One region of the Delftia sp. SD018 genome, then DNA from elsewhere that is predicted to be linked to it. Evidence: predicted binding sites of a transcription regulator. Region 1 holds the regulator's gene; each other region holds the start of a gene.
What was found. Region 1 encodes NrdR, which represses ribonucleotide reductase genes. Its sites were predicted from a motif close to CACNANATNTNGTG; they were not measured.
Positions count from the first base shown of each region.

Region 2: a site for NrdR is predicted at 2,581-2,594, ahead of nrdA (class 1a ribonucleoside-diphosphate reductase subunit alpha). Genes of this name have one in related genera too.
Region 3: a site for NrdR is predicted at 3,902-3,915, ahead of INR38_RS21925 (ribonucleoside-diphosphate reductase subunit alpha). Genes of this name have one in related genera too.

Region 1 is NZ_JADDRN010000013.1:83,735-90,332, reverse strand. Features, by position in the region: gene INR38_RS14720 (O-acetylhomoserine aminocarboxypropyltransferase) at 1-670, opposite strand, end outside; gene INR38_RS14715 (CBS domain-containing protein) at 777-1,229, shown strand; gene INR38_RS14710 (AraC family transcriptional regulator) at 1,384-1,881, opposite strand; gene aroC (chorismate synthase) at 2,081-3,178, shown strand; gene nrdR (transcriptional regulator NrdR) at 3,245-3,700, opposite strand; gene glyA (serine hydroxymethyltransferase) at 3,723-4,970, opposite strand; ZMP/ZTP riboswitch at 5,005-5,180, opposite strand; gene INR38_RS14690 (lytic transglycosylase domain-containing protein) at 5,318-6,229, opposite strand.
Region 2 is NZ_JADDRN010000005.1:4,649-11,246, reverse strand. Features, by position in the region: gene nrdB (class Ia ribonucleoside-diphosphate reductase subunit beta) at 1-162, opposite strand, end outside; gene nrdA (class 1a ribonucleoside-diphosphate reductase subunit alpha) at 177-2,456, opposite strand; gene INR38_RS07180 (dienelactone hydrolase family protein) at 2,963-4,198, opposite strand; gene INR38_RS07175 (flavin reductase family protein) at 4,258-4,785, opposite strand; gene INR38_RS07170 (styrene monooxygenase/indole monooxygenase family protein) at 4,800-6,107, opposite strand; gene INR38_RS07165 (SDR family oxidoreductase) at 6,144-6,598, opposite strand, start outside.
Region 3 is NZ_JADDRN010000025.1:3,146-9,743, forward strand. Features, by position in the region: gene INR38_RS21910 (ATP-binding protein) at 1-1,342, shown strand, start outside; gene INR38_RS21915 (sigma-54 dependent transcriptional regulator) at 1,342-2,889, shown strand; gene ampD (1,6-anhydro-N-acetylmuramyl-L-alanine amidase AmpD) at 2,876-3,511, shown strand; gene INR38_RS21925 (ribonucleoside-diphosphate reductase subunit alpha) at 4,041-6,598, shown strand, end outside.

The DNA.
Region 1 (6,598 bases):
CCACGATGCCGCCGACCACGGTGCCGTGGCCCGACAGGAACTTGGTGGCCGAGTGGTAGACGATGTCCGCGCCATGCTCCAGCGGCTTCATCAGCCAGGGCGAGGTCAGCGTGGAGTCCACCAGCAGCGGCACGCCGGCTTCATGGGCTATGGCGCTGATGGTGGGGATGTCCAGCACATCCAGGCCCGGGTTGCCCACCGTCTCGCCGAAGAACAGCTTGGTGTTGGGACGCACCGCGGCGCGCCAGCCGTCGATGTCGCCGGGCTTGACGAAGGTGGTCTCTATGCCGAAGCGCGCCAGCGTGTAGTGCAGCAGGTTCTGCGAGCCGCCGTACAGCGCCGTGCTGGCTACGATATGGCTGCCCGCGCCCATGAGCGTGGCCACCGACAGGTGCAGCGCTGCCTGCCCACTGGCCACGGCGATGGCGCCCACGCCGCCTTCCAGGGCCGAGACGCGCTGCTCCAGCACGGCGTTCGTGGGATTGGAGATGCGGCTGTAGACGTGCCCTGGGCGCTCCAGGTTGAACAGCGAGGCCGCATGGTCGCTGGACTCGAACACGAACGAGGTCGTGAGGTGGATGGGCGTCGCGCGCGCTCCGGTGGCGGGGTCGGGCTGTGCGCCCGCGTGCAGCGCCAGGGTGTCAAAGCCGGGGTCCGAGTAGCCGGGCATTCCTGTCTCCATGGTTGTCAAGGCAAGCGGGCATTGTGGGCTATATTTCCTGTCAGACACGGGCTTGCCGCAACCACGGCGACACAGACAAATTTGGAGATACGGCATGAAAGTAAGTGACATCCTGCGCGTCAAGGGCAACACCCTCTACACGGTGTCGCCGGACGAAAGCCTGGCCAGCGCGGTGCAGGTGATGTCGGAGCGCGATATCGGCTCCCTCGTGGTCATGGAGCATGGCGACGTGGTCGGCATGCTGACCTTCCGCGAAGTGATCCAGGGCTTCGTCAAGCACGGCGGGGTGGGCGAGACGCTGGTGCGCTCGGCCATGGACGACGCTCCCATGACCTGCACCATGGAAACCGACATGGACGAGGTGCGCCGCATGATGCTGGACCGCCACGCACGCTACATGCCGGTGATGGACAAGCGCATGCTCATGGGCGTGATCAGCCTGTACGACGTGGCCAAGGCCGTGGTGGACAGCCAGAACTTCGAGAACCGCATGCTCAAGGCCTACATCCGCGACTGGCCCGAGGGCGAGCGCCAGGGCGCAGACTGATCGTCGGGGCGATATCGACCTTTCGACCATTCGACCGTTTCACCTAGGGCAGCAAGGCCTCCGAACGCAAAATGCGGCGGAGGCCTTTGTCTTTGTGCGCAGGGCGCAAAGCAGACAGTCGCGTGAACAGCGAATGGATGGGCCGCAGGACCTGTCAGTGCACGCGGCGGCGTTTGGGCTTGAGCAAGGCGCTGGGCGGCACGTCATAGGCCTGTCTGAAGACACGGCTGAAGTGCGAGAAGCTGGTGAAGCCACAGGCCAGCGCCACATCGGTCACGCGCCGCGCATTGTCTGCCCGAAGCAGCAGGTGCGCCTGGGCCAGCCGTTCGTTCCAGAGCCAGCGGCTCGGGGTCAGTCCTTCGGTGGCAAACAGCCGCGCCAGGCTGCGCAGCGACATGCCCATGTCCTGGGCCACCTGCAAGGGCTTGAGCTCGGGGTCGTCGAGCCGGGCCCGCATGTACTGCTTGGCCTGGGCAAGCCTGTTGCGGGTTCTGAAATCGCCAGGGCTGGACGATGTCAGCAGCACATTCAGCAGCGAGGGGCGAAGGTCCTGCTCCTCGTCCTTGGGCTGAAGGCCTGGCGATGCCGGTGGAGTGCTGCCCGCAGGGTCGCTGTGATCCTGGCTTTGCGTTGAGTCGTAAGAGGCCTGCATTTCACGAACCTCCCGCAGTTTGCGGCTGGTGCCTGTGTGGTGATCCGCAGGCGGTTGAAAAAGGGTGGATTGCAATTTTAACTATGAATATTCGTAATCCGATAGCTATATTTGTTTTTGCTGGACGATGGCTGCCTGCGCAATGCACCGCCGCCGCAGGCACGGCGCTTGCGGGCTACCCGGGCATAATCGTCGGCCTATGAGCGGCAACACCTTCGGCACCCTATTCACTGTCACCAACTTCGGCGAATCGCATGGCCCGGCCATAGGCTGCGTCATCGACGGCTGTCCGCCCGGCATGGCGCTGAACGAAGCGGATATCCAGCAAGAACTGGATCGCCGCCGTCCCGGCACCAGCAAGTTCGTGACCCAGCGCAACGAGCCCGATGCGGTGGAAATCCTCTCGGGCGTCTACGAAGGCCGCACCACGGGCACGCCGATCGCGCTGCTGATCCGCAATACCGACCAGCGCAGCAAGGACTACTCCAACATTGCGCAGAGCTTTCGTCCCGGCCATGCCGACTACGCCTACTTCCAGAAATACGGCATCCGTGATCCGCGCGGCGGCGGCCGTTCCTCGGCACGGCTGACGGCCCCCACGGTGGCCGCTGGTGCCGTGGCCAGGAAGTGGCTCAAGGAAAAGTTCGGCACCGAGTTCCGCGCCTGCATGACCCAGGTGGGCGAGCTGTCGCTGCCCTTCGAGAGCTGGGAGCATGTGCGCAACAACCCCTTCTTTGCGCCGGTGGCCGATGTGTCCCAATACGAGGAATACATGGATGCGCTGCGCAAGTCGGGCGACTCCTGCGGCGCGGCGCTGCGCGTGCAGGCCAGCGGCATGCCGGTGGGCCTGGGCCAGCCGCTGTATGACCGCCTGGATGCCGACGTCGCCTACGCCATGATGGGCCTGAACGCGGTCAAGGCCGTGGAGATCGGTGCCGGTTTCGACAGCGTGGTCCAGCGCGGCACCACGCACGGTGACTCGCTGAGTCCCGAAGGCTTTCGCAGCAACAACGCCGGTGGCATCGTCGGCGGCATCAGCACGGGTCAGGATCTGGAAGTGCGCATAGGCATCAAGCCCACCAGTTCCATCATCACGCCGCGCGAATCCATCGACGTGCAGGGCCAGAGCACCGAGGTCATCACCAAGGGTCGCCACGACCCCTGCGTCGGCATCCGCGCAGCGCCCATCGCCGAGGCGCTGCTGGCCCTGGTGGTGATGGACCATGCGCTGCGCCACCGCGCACAGTGCGGTGACGTGGATTCGGGCCTGGCTCCCATCCCTGCCGCCGCACCCTGAAAGCACTGCCAGGCCACCAAAGAAAAAGCCGCCCAAGGGCGGCTTTCTTGCGTCCTGCCGGCCTGATCAGCCGGGATTGCGCACCTCATCCATGACGTTCTTGAAATCGTCCACATCCTCGAAGCTGCGGTAGACGCTGGCGTAGCGGATGTAGCCGACCTTGTCGAGCAGCTTGAGCTCGCGCATCACCATCTCGCCCAGGCGGCTGGAGAGCACTTCGCGCTCGCCCAGGTTGCGCAGTCGCTCCTCGATGCGCTCGATGGCGGCATCGATCTGCTCTGTGCTCACGGGGCGCTTGCGCAGCGCGATCTTGAACGAGCCCAGCAGCTTGGCGCGCTCGTACTCGATGCGCCGCCCGTCCTTCTTGACGATGGCGGGAAAGCTGACCTCGGGTCGCTCGTAGGTGGTGAAGCGCTTGTCGCAGCCGCCGCACTGGCGGCGGCGGCGGATGAAGCCCCCATCCTCGGCCTCACGGGTCTCCACGACCTGGGTGTCCGGATGGCTGCAGAACGGGCACTTCATGGCAGGCCTCTATGCGTGCAACTCAGGCGCCGTAGACCGGGAAGCGGGCCGTCAGCTCTGCCACCTGGGCGCGCACGCGGGCCAGGTTGGCTTCGTCGGCGGGGTTCTCCAGCACGTCGGCCAGCAGGTTGGCTGTCAGGCGGGCTTCCTCTTCCTTGAAGCCGCGCGTGGTCATGGCGGGCGTGCCCACGCGAATGCCGCTGGTCACCATCGGCTTTTCGGGATCGTTGGGGATGGAGTTCTTGTTGATCGTCATGTGGGCGGCACCCAGCGCGGCTTCGGCCGCCTTGCCGGTGATGCCCTTGGCGCGCAGGTCCACCAGCATGACGTGGCTTTCCGTGCGGCCGGAGACGATGCGCAGGCCGCGTGCCGTCAGCGTTTCCGCGACAACCTTGGCGTTCTTCACAACCTGCTCCTGGTAGGTCTTGAACTCGGGCGACAGCGCTTCCTTGAAGGCCACGGCCTTGCCGGCAATGACATGCATCAGCGGGCCGCCTTGCAGGCCGGGGAAGATGGCGCTGTTGATGGCCTTCTCGTGCTCGGCCTTCATCAGGATCACGCCGCCGCGCGGGCCGCGCAGGCTCTTGTGCGTGGTGGTGGTGACCACGTCGGCGTGGGGCACGGGGTTGGGGTACACGCCTGCGGCGATCAGACCGGCATAGTGGGCCATGTCCACCCAGAAGATGGCGCCGACTTCCCGGGCGATCTTGGCGAAGCGCTCGAAGTCGATGGCCAGGGCGTAGGCCGATGCGCCGGCCACGATGATGCGGGGCTTGTGCTCGCGCGCCAGCGCTTCCATCTTGTCGTAGTCGATGGCTTCTTCGGCATTCAGGCCGTAGGAGACCACGTTGAACCACTTGCCCGACATGTTCAGCGGCATGCCGTGCGTCAGGTGACCGCCTTCGGCCAGGCTCATGCCCATGATGGTGTCGCCGGGCTTGGCAAAGGCCATCAGCACGGCCTGGTTGGCCTGGGAGCCGGAGTTGGGCTGCACGTTGGCGGCTTCGGCGCCGAACAGCTTCTTGACGCGGTCGATGGCGAGCTGCTCGACCACATCGACGTTCTCGCAGCCGCCGTAGTAGCGCTTGCCCGGATAGCCTTCGGCGTACTTGTTGGTGAGCTGGGAGCCCTGGGCTTCCATGACGGCAGGCGAGCAATAGTTCTCGCTGGCGATCAGCTCGATATGTTCTTGTTGACGCAGGTTCTCGGCCTGGATGGCGGCAAAGACTTCGGCGTCGACCTTTTCGACGGTATTGGTGCGTTGAAACATGGCAGTCCTGTGAACTTGAAATTCCCTTGAGGCCAAGGGCTGCCCAGGCGAACGGCGGAACACTCCAGATCCCGCGTGCGCATGGAGGCTGGGCGGTACGCTCCCCGGTGGTTCACAGAAGGTGGTCCTTCTCGGGCCTTCTGCTGGTTTCCACGTCAGCGGCAGCGGTGCGTGAAGCGGCTGCGCCTATCGCCAGTTGCGTACCCCGCTAGTGTAGCTGAGCCGGTGGCGCCGAAGACCTGGCAGGGGCGTTGCAGAAGGCGTTTGCGTGGGCCACCTGCAGTTGGATCGGGCATGAAAAAAGCTGGCCTTGGCCAGCTGTGCACTCACTATGCCGGGAAGTCAGGCTACAGCGCCGGCTCCTGGGACTGAAGAGCCACCTGCTCGGAGCGGGCAGAGGTGTTGCTCGAGCTGACCGGCACGGCTGCAGGCGCAGCCGCTGCTGCCGGGCCCGAGGCCTCGGCCACGGGGGTGGCCGGCTTGGTGGAGGCGATCTGTACAGCCTGCCGGGGCTGATCGACCTTGGCGGTCATCAAAGGCACGGCACGCAGGCCGGCGGCCATGCGCAGGCGCTGGTGCTCGGCCAGCACCTTGGCGGCGTAGCCACCATCGGTGGGCAGGTTGGCCGCGCCCACGTAGTAGCGCAGGCCTCCTTCGATGGAGCCGGCGCGCTCGATGCATTCCTTGAGCACGCGCACGCCCACGCGCAGATTGCTGACCGGGTCGAAGGCAGCATTCTGGCCACCGAAGTTCTCATACTTGTCGGTATGCACCGTGGTCATCACCTGCATCAGGCCCTGCGCGCCGACAGCGCTTTGCGCAAACGGGTTGAAGCTGGATTCGATGGCCATGATGGCCAGGATCAGCGTCGGGTCCAGGCGGTTGACCTTGCCCAGGTCATAGGCCTCGCTGACCAGTGCCGCGATGGGCTCGGGCGCCACGCGGTACTTCTTGCTGAGCCAGAAGGCCACGGCTGCCTGCTCCTTGGGCAGGTTCTTGGGGTTGGTCGCCGTCGCCCGATCGCTGGCAGCGAGTTCGACGGGAACACCCAGCTCGGCCATCTGGCGAGCGGTCAGCCAGGAGCGCAGCTGGCTCTCTCCGGCATCGCGCAGGTCAGGGCGGGCGAACAAGGTGATGGCCATGAAGGCCACAGCAAGGCCCAGCAGGGCGAAGCTGTTGTGGATGATGGCAAGAAAACCGTTGGCCACATCGATGGCGAACGTTCGCGCGGCGGCGAAAAATTTTCCTGACGCTGGCATAGCTTTTTCCTTTCTAGGGGCACCAACCCGAAACGGCCTTCGCCGAAGCGAAGGCCGGTGAGGCTGACACCCTGGATTGGGTGCTGCGGATCCGGGAGGCTGGCGCTTGGTGCGCCATTGCGTTGTAGGCCTGCGGGATCTGCTCAGTCGTGAGGCAGCAGAAACAAAAAACGCTCTATTCGAGCGCTGGCGGATTCTAGGAGTTCACCAAATACACGGTCAACACTATGAAATCAACTTTTTAGATCAATGAATAATAATAAACCATGGATGCAAACACAGTTTTGAGGTCTTGAAGAGCGGGTGGCGTGCTACCGATGTACGCCGCTTCCGCCGTTTTCAGAGTGCGTCATGAAATTGCAATGAAAT
Region 2 (6,598 bases), on a different contig from region 1:
CACCTCCTCGGGCCGCCAGAAGAATGACAGCTGCTTTTCGATCAGCTTCTCGAAGATGGGGTACTTCTGCTGGTCATAGCGGGCCACGTTGACGGGCTGACCAAGGAACATGGGTTCCTTAAGCTGATCGTTGCCGGCCTTGGAAAATATGCTGTAGCTCATGTGCGGCGCCTTCCTCAGATCCTGCAGGCGCTGCCTGCGCAGCCGTCGTCCCCGACCTGGGCCTGTGCGTCATCCGCGCCATCGCGGGTGTTGTGGTAGTACAGCGTCTTGACGCCGTACTTGAAGGCCTGCAGCAGGTCCTTGAGCAGCTGTGTCATGGGCACCCGCCCGCCTTCAAAGCGCTGGGGGTCGTAGTTGGTGTTGGCCGAAATCGCCTGATCCACGAACTTCTGCATCACCCCCACCAGTCGAAGATAGCCGTCGTTGCCAGGCAGCTGCCACAGCAGTTCGTAGCGGTCGCGCAGTCTTCCCAGTTCGGGCACGACCTGGCGCAGCACGCCATCCTTGGATTGCTTGATGGACACCAGCCCGCGCGGTGGCTCGATGCCGTTGGTCGCATTGGCGATCTGGCTCGAGGTCTCCGAAGGCATGAGAGCCGTCAGCGTGGAGTTGCGCAATCCGTGAGCGCCGATCTCGGCGCGCAGTGCCTCCCAGTCCAGGTGCAGGGGCTCGCTGCAAATGCCGTCGATGTCCTGCTTGTAGGTATCGATGGGCAGCAGGCCGGCTGCATAGGTGGTGTCGCCAAAGGCCTGGCAGGGTCCCTGCTCGCGCGCGAGTTGCACCGACGCCTTGAGCAGGTGGTACTGGATGGCTTCGAACGTCCGGTGGGTCAGGGCCAATGCCGCAGGGTCCGAATAGCGTGTGCCGTTCTTCGCCAGATAGTAGGCATAGTTGATCACGCCAACGCCCAGCGCACGGCGCTTTTCCGTGGCACTGCGGGCCGCGGCCACTGGGTAGTCCTGGTAGTCGAGCAGCGCATCGAGCGCGCGTACGACCAGGTGGGAGAGGTCCGCCAATTCGTCGAGCGAATCGATGGCGCCAAGATTGAAGGCCGACAGCGTACACAGTGCGATTTCGCCCTGGGGATCGTGAAGATCCTGCAGCGGTGTGGTGGGCAGCGCGATTTCCATGCACAGGTTGGACTGGCGTACCGGTGCCTTGGAGGGGTCGAAGGGGCTGTGCGTATTGCAGTGGTCCACGTTCTGGATATAGATGCGTCCCGTGCTCGCGCGTTCCTGCATCATCAGCGAGAACAGATCGACGGCGGGCAGGCTGCGCTTGCGGATGGCCGGATCCTGCTCGTAGCGCAGGTAAAGGCGCTCGAATTCATCCTGGTCGGCAAAGAAGGCGTCGTACAGGCCGGGCACGTCATGCGGCGAGAACAGCGTGATCTGCCGGCCCTTGACCAAGCGCTGGTAGAGCAGCCGGTTGATCTGCACGCCGTAGTCGAGATGGCGGACGCGGTTGTCCTCGACGCCGCGGTTGTTCTTGAGCACCAGCAGCGACTCGACTTCCAGGTGCCACAGCGGATAGAACAAGGTGGCGGAGCCCCCGCGCACGCCACCCTGCGAGCAGGACTTCACCGCAGCCTGGAACATCTTGAAAAACGGCAAGCAGCCCGTATGCTGCGCCTCGCCGCCCCGTATCTCGCTACCCAGGGCACGCATGCGTCCCGCGTTGATGCCTATGCCCGCACGCTGGGACACGTACTTGACGATGGCGCTGTTCGTGGCGTTGACGCTGTCCAGGCTGTCATCGCATTCGATCAGTACACAGGAGCTGAACTGGCGCATGGGCGTGCGCACGCCCGCCATGATGGGCGTGGGCAGAGATATCTTGAAACGCGACACCGCATCGTAGAACCGCGTGACATAGCCTAGCCTGGTGGTCGATGGATAGCGGGCGAACAGGCACATCGACACCAGCATGTAAAGGAATTGGGGGCTTTCGTAGATGTGCCGGCTCACACGGTTTTGCAGCAGGTACTTGCCTTCGAGCTGCTTGACGGCGGCATAGGAGAAATCCAGATCACGCCCGTGCTCGATCCGAGCATCCAGCGCGTCGAACTCGGCACGGCTGTAGTCCGCCAGCAAATTCCTGTCGTACTTTCCCAGTGCTGTCAGACGCTGTACATGGGCATGCAAGTGTGGCGGGTCGAATTGGCCAAAAGCCATCTTGCGCAAATGGAAGATGGCCAGGCGCGCTGCGAGAAATTGGTAATCAGGTGCTTCCTCGGAAATCAAGTCTGCAGCCGACTTGATAATGGTCTCATGGATTTCCGCAGTACGGATGCCGTTGTAGAGCTGGATTTTCGTCTGCAGTTCGACCTGCAAAGCAGATACGTTCGAGAGGCCTTCAGCGGCCCATCCCACGACTCTCTGGATTTTTTCAAGATCAATGTTTTCGATACGGCCATCACGCTTGGTGACAGTGATCGTCTGAGGATTCTTCATTCTGGATTTTCCATGGATGCAGGTGCGCCATACGACACGGTACGCAGCGGCTCAAGGGCGGCTTGGCCTAGCCACCGCCCGATCTGCGGACCCTTTGCCGAACTGCCCGAATCCTAGCACCAAACACTACATGTAGTGTTTTTCAAGACATCAAACACCATAGGTAGTGTTCATCGAACAACCCAAGCTCTATCAAGCGCCCTCGTCAAGATCCATTTAACCCGGGCAAAATACCAGCAACATGTCAGAAAACTGCAAATCATCACACAACCCATGGTTTTGCTTGACATCGGACTACCACTCAATATCAGAGAATTGAAGACAAATCCCTGGTAGATGGGTTTCAAAAAAACTACTGTCAATAGCCTGCATTTCTGTGAATTCTTGACATCTGAAAAAACAACCAATAGATAACAAAAAAAGGCCACCAAGGTGGCCTTTTTTTTATTAATCATCTACTCCCCATTAGCAGTGCAAAAATACCTTTTCACACATTCACGGAGAAATCAACGGGCGAGCAGCGTATTCGATGGCAGTGTCTCATCCAGCAGCTTGCGGGCCGTCTCCACGCCCGCCACGGGCAGCAGCGCCGGGTCCAGCAGGCCCACCTGCACCAGCACGCTGGCCTGGTCCCAGTAGATGTGCTCGTGGTAGAGCTTGTCGCCCCGGAACTTGACCACGGCCAGCAGCGGGATCTCCACGCGCCGCCCCGTGGGACGCACGCCGGGCAGCATCCACGGGATCTCGGTGGTGTGCGTGAAGCAGAACAGCATCTCGTCCACCACCTGCGAGGCCCCCACCGTGCGTGAAATCGGCGTCAGCGACGTGTCGGGCGGATTGCTGTTGACGAAGTGGTTCGTATAGAACGCGTGCAGGTTGCTGAAGCCCACGCCGCCGGTCATGGTCGGGATGTGGTTCACATAGGGCTCGGCCACCATGGTGGCCATGGTGTCGTCCACGTTGCGCGTGGCGAATTCGTACTCGCAGTGCTTGTCCCACAGCGCGGCCAGGTCGAAGTGCGGTCCGATGGCGGACTTGAGCGTGGCAATGCTGCGTTCGTGCGCCATCAGGGCCGAGGCGCGGTGGAAATGGTCGCCGCCCTTGCGCGCGAAGGCATGGTCCACGCCCGGATAGACATGCACGGCCACGCCGGGACGCCCGCCCAGCGCCTGGACGATGCGCTGGCGCGCCTCGGGCGGGCAGAAGGCGTCGAGCTCGGCCACATGCAGTGTGAGCGGGCAGCGGATGCGCTCGGCCTCGTCCAGCGCCGCCTCGATGCCCACGCCGTAGTAGCCGACCACCGCATCGGCATCGGTGCGGCAGGCGGCCAGGTAGGCCAGCTTGCCGCCCAGGCAAAAGCCCAGCACGCCGGCCTTGCCGTCCGTGACCTCGGGGCGCTGGCGCAAGGCGTTCAGGCAGGCCTGGATGTCCTGCACGCCCAGGGCCTCGTCGAATCCCTTGTAGAAGCCGAAGGCGCGCTCCCAGTCCGCCGGCGTGTAGCCCAGCTCCACATCGGGCTGCTGGCGCCAGAACAGGTCGGGCACCAGCACCACGTAGCCTTCTTCGGCGTAGTAGTCGGCCACCTCGCGCATGGTGGCGTTGACGCCGAAGATCTCCTGCGCCAGCACCAGGCCGGGGCCGCTGCCCGAGGCCGGCACGGCCAGGTAGGCGTTGAAGCTGCCGCTGCCGTCCAGCGCATTGATGCGCACATGGCGGCTGGCCGGGGGTTCTTTCTGCTGCATGGGGTTGTCTCCGTTTCAAAGGGTGGGGAAAGCTGCGGTGCCGCTTTTTTCATGGCCCGTCATACGCATTCGGGGTGCCGCACCGTCACCTGATAGTAGCCCGCGTGAAAGGCCAGGGGCTCGCCGTCGAAGCGTTCGCAGCGCTCGACCTGGCCGATGAAGATGAGGTGGTCGCCGCCATCGTATTGCCGGACGTTGCGGCAGACGAAGCGGGCCAGCACGCCATCGATCAGGGGCACGCCGGCCGGGCCTTCCGCGCAGTCCAGGCCGCCGAACTTGTCTTGCTGCGGCGTGGAAAAGCGCCGTGACAGCGGATGCTGGCCCGCAGCCAGCACGTGGATGGCGAAATGGCTGGCGCCCTGGAAATCGCAGACGCTGGGCGCCTGGCGCGCCAGGCTCCACAGCACCAGCGGCGGGTCCAGCGACACAGAGGAGAACGAGTTGGCCGTCATGCCCACGCGCCGCCCGTCCGGCGCGCGCGTGGTAATGACGGTCACGCCCGTGGTGAACTGGCCGAAGGCCTTGCGCAGCTCGCGCGGATCGAAGGAGCAGGCCGGGACGGCGGCCGGGGTTTCGCATGTGCTCATGGCGGCCTCTGCGGCTAGGCGGGGACGGCTGCCATGGCGGCGATGGCCGCGCAGCTGTCGATGTAGTGGTCCGCCTCGCCTGCGTCCGCGAACCAGGGGAAGAAGGTGCGCGGGTCGTCGAAGCCGTTGGCAAAGGCGCTGGCCAGCGGTGCCAGCGTGCCCGCGCTGGCCAGCAGCTTGAGCACATGGGGCGGCGGTGGCGCCAGCAGCATGTTGGTCCACTGCGTGACCCATTGCGCATAGCCGAACCAGTAGCGGTCGAAGGTCTGCTGCATCCAGGCGGCGTCGAATGCGCCATTGCCGTCACGATTTCCGTCACCATGGCCGTCGCCATTGCTGCGCGCCAGGATGCTGCGCAGATAGGTGTCGGCGCACTTGGCCGCGTTGTTGGAGCCCTGGCCCGTGATGGGGTCGTTGAGCACCACCACGTCGCCCATGCCCAGCACCTTGCGCCCCGACGGCAGCGTGGCCACGGGCTTGCGCACCGTGGGGGCGAAGCGGCCCGCGAGGATGCCGTTGTCATCGGTCAGCGCAATGTCGCGGCAGCGCTCGGCCTCCCAGGGCACGAAGGTGTCGAGGATCCAGCGGCTGCGCTCCAGGTGCTGCTCCGGTGTCTTCACATCGCCCCAGCAGTCCATGGGGCCGCCGGGCACGCCCTCGAACACCATGATCTCGCAGGGGCCCGTGGTCGTCAGCGCCGGGAACACGAAATACTCGCCCACGCCCGGCAGCAGGTTGAAGGACACGGCGGAGAACGGCTCGCGCGGCTTCATGCCCGTCACATAGGTCAGCGCCAGCGCGCGCTGGGGCTGGTCGAAGCGCGAGCGGTGGGCATCGCGCTCGAACAGCCTCGATATCTCGCCCTTGCCGCTGGCGACCAGGGTCAGGTCATGGCTGCGCGTGCATTCCTCCAGCTCGGCGATGCCCGCGTCCTTGAGCACCAGCTCGCCGCCCTGGCGGCGGAAGTCGTCCATCCATGCGGGGATCTTCAGGCGCTGGTCCACGGACTGCGCGCCCGCGTTCAGACGCGCCGCCCAGTCGATGGCCTTGCCGGCCGCTTTCTCGCCGTGTTGCCCAGGGTGCGGCACGCACAGGCCGATGCCCTCGACCACCGGGCATTCGCGCGACCAGTGGTCCAGGCCCAGGCCGCGCTCTATCTGCAGCGCGCTGTCGAACATGCACTGGCTGGACATGACCCGGCCCTGGGCGATGTCCTGCGCCGTGCGGTTGCTCAGTATCGTGACCTGATGGCCCGCGGCCAGCAGGCCCAGGCCCAGTTGCAGGCCCGACTGGCCGGCTCCGACGATGGCGATTTTCTTCATGGCTGTCTCCTTGCGGCTCCGTGTCCGTACTGCGTACTAGTCCATCAATTGGGGAATGGCGGCCACGGCGCGCTCGGGCCCCATGGCGCCGTAGCCGCCGTCCACCGCGTAGTCGGCCCCGGTCACGAAGCTGGCATGGTCCGAGCACAGGAACAGCACCACCTGCGCCACCTCGTGCGGATCACCCACGCGGCCCAGCAGGTGAAAGGGCGCGGCCACGCGGTCGGTCTTGGCGCGGTCGCCGCCACTGAGCCGGTCCATCACCGCCGACCAGGTCCAGCCCGGGCAGACGCTGTTGACGCGGATGCCATCGGCCGCCAGGTCCATGGCCATGCTGCGCGTGAGCTGCTTCATGGCCGCCTTGCTGGCCGGGTAGAGCCAGCGCCCCGTCTGCGCCGCTTCCGAAGAGATGCTGGTGAAATTCACCACGGCCCCGCCACCGGCGGCCACCATGTGCGGGTGCACGGCCTGCAGCATGGCCACGGCGCTGG
Region 3 (6,598 bases), on a different contig from region 1:
CACGGCCAGCGTCACGCTGCTGACCCTGGGCTGGGTGGCATGGCAGGACGTGGCTGGCCGCATAGAAAGCACCCAGGCCTACTACCAGGCCAGCTTTGCCTGCGCAGGCTATTTCGCGGTGGCCTATCTGACGCACGAGCTGGCACGCCGCGTGCGGCGCGAGCGCCACCTGGCCCAGCACAGCAGCCGCAAGGCCCAGACGCAGGAACAGGTCAATGCCCTGGTGATCCGCCACCTGGGCGAAGGCGTGCTGGTGGTAGATCCCCAGTTCCGCGTGCAGCAGGCCAACCCGGCCGCGCTGCACCTGCTGGGGCTGGCCGACGCGCATGCCCTGCCCTTCGCCCTCAAGGAGCATTCCGGCTGGCAGCGGCTGCAGGACGCCGTGGCCCAGAGCTTTGCCCAGAACCTGCCCATCTCGGCCGCCATCCATCTGCAGTCCATCGGCCAGGAAGGCATGACGGGCCTGCACCTGCGCACCTGGCTGACCGAGGTCGCCACCCCATCCGACGCCGCCGACGCGGCCGAGCCCGCGCTGCTGCAGCAGCTGTGCGTGGTCTTTCTGCACGACCTGCGCGAAATGGAGGCGCGGCTGCGCACGGAGAAGCTGGCGTCCATGGGCCGCATGTCCGCCGCCGTGGCCCACGAGATCCGCAATCCGCTGGCCGCCATCACCCAGGCCAATGCCCTGCTGGCCGAGGATCTGGCGCAGGACCCGGCCCAGCAGCAGCTGTGCCGCATCGTGGGCCAGAATGCCGAGCGCCTGGCACGCATCGTCGAGGACGTACTCAACATCGCCCGGGCCCAGCAGCACATTGGCGAGGCGCATGCCGGCCTGCTGGCCCTGGACCAGCATGTGGCCCAGGTTTGCCAGGAATGGCAGGCCCAGGGCCAGCCCGCGCACAGCATCCAGCTCCTGCTCGACGCCAGGGACAAGACCGTGGTGTTCGATGGCGAGCATCTGCGCCGCATCCTGGTGAACCTCCTGGACAACGCCCGGCGCTACCGCAGCAACGCCCACGAGCCACACACGCTGCAGGTGCTGACCGGCGCGCCGGCCGGCGGCCAGATCTGGCTACAGGTCTGGAGCGACGGCGCCGCGCTGGAGCCCACGGTGCAACGCCATCTGTTCGAGCCCTTCTTCTCTTCGGAAAGCCGCTCCAGCGGCCTGGGCCTGTATATCTGCCGCGAGCTGTGCCAGCGCTACGATGCCAGCATCAGCTACCAGCGGCTGTCGCGGCCCACGCCGCACGGCCCTGTCGAGGGCAATGCCTTCAGCATCGTGTTCCGTGCCGGCCCGGCCTCGGCCCTGCCGGCCTCCCTGTTTGATCAGATTGTGGTGTGATGCCTTTGAACTCCCTGCCCGCTGCCGCATCGATCCTTGTCGTGGACGACGAGCCGGATCTGCGCACCCTCTATGAACTGACCCTTCTGCGCGAAGGCTACCGCGTGGAAACCGCCGCCAGCGTGGGCGAGGCGCGCGAGCAACTGCAGACCCAGCGCTTCGACGTGGTCATCACCGACATGCGCCTGCCCGACGGCATGGGCATGGAGCTGCTGCAGGACCTGCGCAGCCAGCAGCGGCGCGAGCGCTGCGTGGTCATGACGGCCTACGGCTCCGCCGAGAACGCCGTCGAGGCCCTGCGCTCAGGCGCCTTCGACTACCTGACCAAGCCCGTGGACCTCAAGCAGTTCCGCCTGGTCGTGGCCTCGGCCGCCCAGGGCGTGGGCGGTGTGCCGGCCCCGGGCGTGATGCCGGCGCGCAGCCCTTCGGCCGCTCCCGCCGCCAGCCCGGTCCTCAACGGCAGCGGCGCACTGGACGCCATGGTCGGCGAGTCGCCCGCCATGCAGGCCGTCAAGCAGCGCATTGCCAAGGTGGCGCGCGGCATGGCGCCGGTGCTGGTGCATGGCGAGTCGGGCACAGGCAAGGAGCTGGTGGCCCGCGCGCTGCATGCCTGCAGCCAGCGCGCCCATGGCCCCATGGTGGCCGTGAACTGCGGCGCAATTCCCGAAAACCTGCTGGAAGCCGAGTTCTTCGGCGCGCGCAAGGGCTCCTATACCGGCGCCACCCAGGACCGCGACGGCTACTTCCAGGCTGCGCGCGGCGGCACCTTGTTTCTGGACGAGATCGGCGACCTGCCCCTGGCCATGCAGGCCAAGCTGCTGCGCGCCATCCAGGAGCGCCGCGTGCGCCCCCTGGGCTCCGCACAGGAGGAAGCGGCCGATGTACGCATCGTCAGCGCCACCCACCGCGACCTGGCTACCGATGTGCAGCAGGGGCGCTTCCGGCAGGACCTGTACTACCGCCTCAATGTCATCGAGGTACTGCTGCCCCCGCTGCGCGAGCGCCGCGAAGACCTGCCTGCCCTGTGCCGCGCCCTGCTGGCACGGCTGTCGCAGGAATCCGGCCTGCCCATGCCCGAGATCGACGAGCGCTCTGTGCAGCAGATCGCCCGCCTGCCCCTGCCCGGCAATGTGCGTGAACTGGAGAACCTGCTGCACCGCGCCATCACGCTGGGCGAGGACGGGCCGCTGCGCATAGATCCCGAGATGCAGCTGCCCTGCGGCACGCCGCCCGCACCGCCTGCACCGCCCGCATCCGCCTCGCCATCTCCTTCGCTCTCGCCTTCGCGCCCCCTGCCGCAAGGCGGCCCGCTATCGCCAGAGCCAGCCGATGCCGACCTGCCCCGTGACCTGCAGGCCTGGCTGGACGAGCGCGAGCGCGGCATCCTGGTGCAGGCGCTGCAGGAAAACGGCTTCAACCGCACGGCCACCGCCGCGCGCCTGGGCCTGAGCCTGCGCCAGATCCGCTACCGCATCGACCGGCTGAACATCGCCCTGCCCGGCGACGCCAGCGCCGAGGCGGACGGAGGCGGCCATGGCGAGTCCTGATCCACAGGCGCAAGCCACCCAGGCCCCGGCCTGGACCTGGCAAGGCGGCTGGCTGCAGCAGGCCCGCCACCTGCCCTCGCCCAACTTTGGCGAGCGCCCGGCCCAGGCGCTGGTCGATCTGGTCGTCGTGCACTCCATCAGCCTGCCCCCGGGCGAGTACGGCACGGGTGCGGTCCAGCAACTGTTCACCAACCAGCTCGACTGGGACGCCCATCCTTACTACCAGGGGATACGCGGCCTGGAGGTGTCGGCGCATTTCTTCATCACGCGCCAGGGCGAGGTCTGGCAGTTTGTGGACTGCGATGCGCGCGCCTGGCATGCAGGCGCTTCCTGCTGGCGGGGCCGCGACCGCTGCAACGACGACTCCATCGGCATAGAGCTCGAAGGCCTGGAGGGCCTGCGGTTCGAGCCGGCCCAGTACGCGGCGCTCGATGCCCTGTGCAACGCCATCGCGGCGCGCTACCCCGTGGCCCATCTCGCAGGCCATGAGCACATCGCGCCGGGCCGCAAATGCGATCCGGGCGTAGGCTTCGACTGGCACCGGCTGCGCGGGCTGCTGGCCCATCACCCTGCCACGGCGAACTGGCAGCTGCCGCCGGGCGCGGGCCAGCCCTCCACGTAAGCGCACACCCTCATCGCAGGCACCGCCAGGTCTTGCGCAAAATCCCGCTTGTCCACAGGCAGAGGACAAAGGGTCTGTCAATCCAGAAAGCAACCGATGTGGCGCGCCCGGCGCACGCAGCGGCTGCCTGATCATTTTTTACAAATTCACGCATGTGTCGCAGCCCCACTGTCCATGGGGCTTTCAGCGGTCCGACCGGCGCAGGGCCAAGGCTGCCGCGGCTTGCGGCGGACCATCGCCCGCAAGCCACGGCGCAGCGGGCCTTTGCTGCTATTGGCTTGTAGGTTGTGCACCCGTTTGGCGCAGCGCAAACAGCGGTTTTCCGGCCGTGAGTACCCCGTGTACATGAGACGGCGATACACTACAGGTAGTGCCCAGAAGCACGCTGGACACCATATCTAGTGTTCACAAGCTGTGCACACCCTGTGAAAACGGTGTGTACATCCGACCCCGATTCCATCTCCCAGCAAGCCTGCCCCAAGTGCAGGTCCGCGTCCGTTCTATCCACAAACACCCGTTGAGGAAACTCATGCAAGAAGCACTGAATTCTTTGGCTCCCGCTGCGCACGGTGATGCTGCCAATCCTTCCTCCGCCCATCACCTGTCCGTGCAGGACGGCTACCAGATCATCCGCCGCAGCGGCGATGTGGTGCCCTTCACGCCACAAAAGATCGCCGTCGCGCTGACCAAGGCCTTCCTGGCCGTGCGCGGAGCCCAGGGCGCGGCCTCCGCCAGCGTGCGCGAGACCGTGGACGAGCTGACCCAGGCCGTGGTTCGCGCACTGCTGCGCTCGCGTCCGGGCGGCGGCACCTTCCATATTGAAGATGTGCAGGACCAGGTCGAACTGGGCCTGATGCGCGGCGGCCACCACGACGTGGCACGCGCCTACGTGCTGTACCGCGACCGCCGCAACCAGGAACGTGCCGAGCAGAAGAAGGCCGCCGAGGCCGCAGCGGTTGCCGCCGCCGCACCGGCGCCCGTGCTGCATGTGACCGACAACGGCCAGCGCGTGCCGCTGGACCAGGCCCGCCTGCTGGCGCTGATCGAGGCGTCCTGCCGCAACCTCAACGCCGATATCCAGGCGGCCCCCATCGTCGCCGAGACGCTGCGCAACCTGTACGACGGCGTGCCGATCGAAGAAGTCTTCAAGGCCTCCATCCTGGCCGCTCGCACGCTGATCGAGAAAGACCCCGACTACACCTACGTCACCGCCCGCCTGCTGCTGCACACGATCGTGCGCGAGGTCATGGGCCGTGACGTGCACCCGGCCGACATCCAGGCGGCCTACGCAGAGTACTTCCCCGGCTTCATCCGCAAGGGCGTGGACAACGAGCTGCTCAACCCCGAGCTGCTGAACTACGACCTGCCCCGCCTGGCTGCCGCCATCAAGGCCGAGCGCGACGAGCAGTTCGACTACCTGGGCCTGCAGACCCTGTACGACCGCTACTTCCTGCACGTGCGCAAGACGCGCATCGAGCTGCCCCAGTCCTTCTTCATGCGCGTGGCCATGGGCCTGGCGCTGCAGGAAGAGGACCGCAATGCACGCGCCATCGAGTTCTACGAGCTGCTGTCGTCCTTCGACTTCATGAGCAGCACGCCCACGCTGTTCAACAGCGGCACGCTGCGCTCGCAGCTGTCTTCCTGCTACCTGACCACGGTGCCCGACGATCTGGACGGCATCTATGAGTCCATCAAGGAAAACGCCCTGCTGTCCAAGTTCGCCGGCGGCCTGGGCAACGACTGGACGCGCGTGCGCGCCCTGGGTTCGCGCATCAAGGGCACGAACGGCGAGTCGCAGGGCGTGGTGCCCTTCCTCAAGGTGGTCAACGACACGGCCGTGGCCGTGAACCAGGGCGGCAAGCGCAAGGGCGCCGTCTGCACCTACCTGGAGACCTGGCACCTGGACATCGAGGAATTCCTCGAACTGCGCAAGAACACCGGCGACGACCGCCGCCGCACGCACGACATGAACACGGCGAACTGGATTCCCGACCTGTTCATGAAGCGCGTCATGGAAAAGGGCCACTGGACCCTGTTCTCGCCCTCCGATGTCGGCGACCTGCACGACCTCTTCGGCGCCGCCTTCGAGCACGCCTACAAGGCCTACGAAACCAAGGCCGACAACGGCGAACTCAAGCTGTTCAAGCGCATCCCGGCCATGGACCTGTGGCGCAAGATGCTGTCCATGCTGTTCGAGACCGGCCACCCCTGGGTCACCTTCAAGGACCCCTGCAACGTGCGCTCGCCCCAGCAGCACGCCGGCGTGGTGCACTCGTCCAACCTGTGCACCGAGATCACGCTGAACACCAGCGACACCGAGACCGCCGTCTGCAACCTGGGCTCGGTCAACCTGGCGCGCCACATCGTCGATGGCGCCATCGACCACGGCAAGCTGCGCAAGACCATCACCACGGCCATGCGCATGCTGGACAACGTGATCGACATCAACTACTACGCCGTGCAGAAGGCCAAGGACTCCAACCTGCGCCACCGCCCGGTGGGCCTGGGCCTGATGGGCTTCCAGGATGCGCTCTATGAAATGCGCATCGCCTACGCCAGCGACGCGGCCGTGGAGTTCGCCGACCAGTCGATGGAAGCCATCTGCTACTACGCCTACTGGGCCTCCACCGAGCTGGCCAAGGAACGCGGCCAGTACTCCAGCTACAAGGGCTCGCTGTGGGACCAGGGCATCCTGCCGCTGGACACGCTGAACCTGCTGGAGAAGGCACGCGGCGGCTATGTGGAAGTGGACCGCTCCTCGCGCCTGGACTGGGATGCCCTGCGCGCCAAGATCGGCCAGCACGGCATGCGCAACTCCAACTGCGTGGCCATCGCGCCCACGGCGACCATCTCCAACATCGTCGGCGTCGATGCCTCCATCGAGCCCTCGTTCGGCAACCTGTCGGTCAAGTCCAACCTGTCCGGCGAGTTCACCGTCATCAACCAGTACCTGGTGCGTGACCTGAAGCGCCTGGGCCTGTGGGACGACGTGATGGTCATGGACCTCAAGCACTTCGACGGCTCGCTGCGCCCCATCGACCGCGTGCCCCAGGACGTCAAGAGCCTGTACGCCACCGCCTTCGAGGT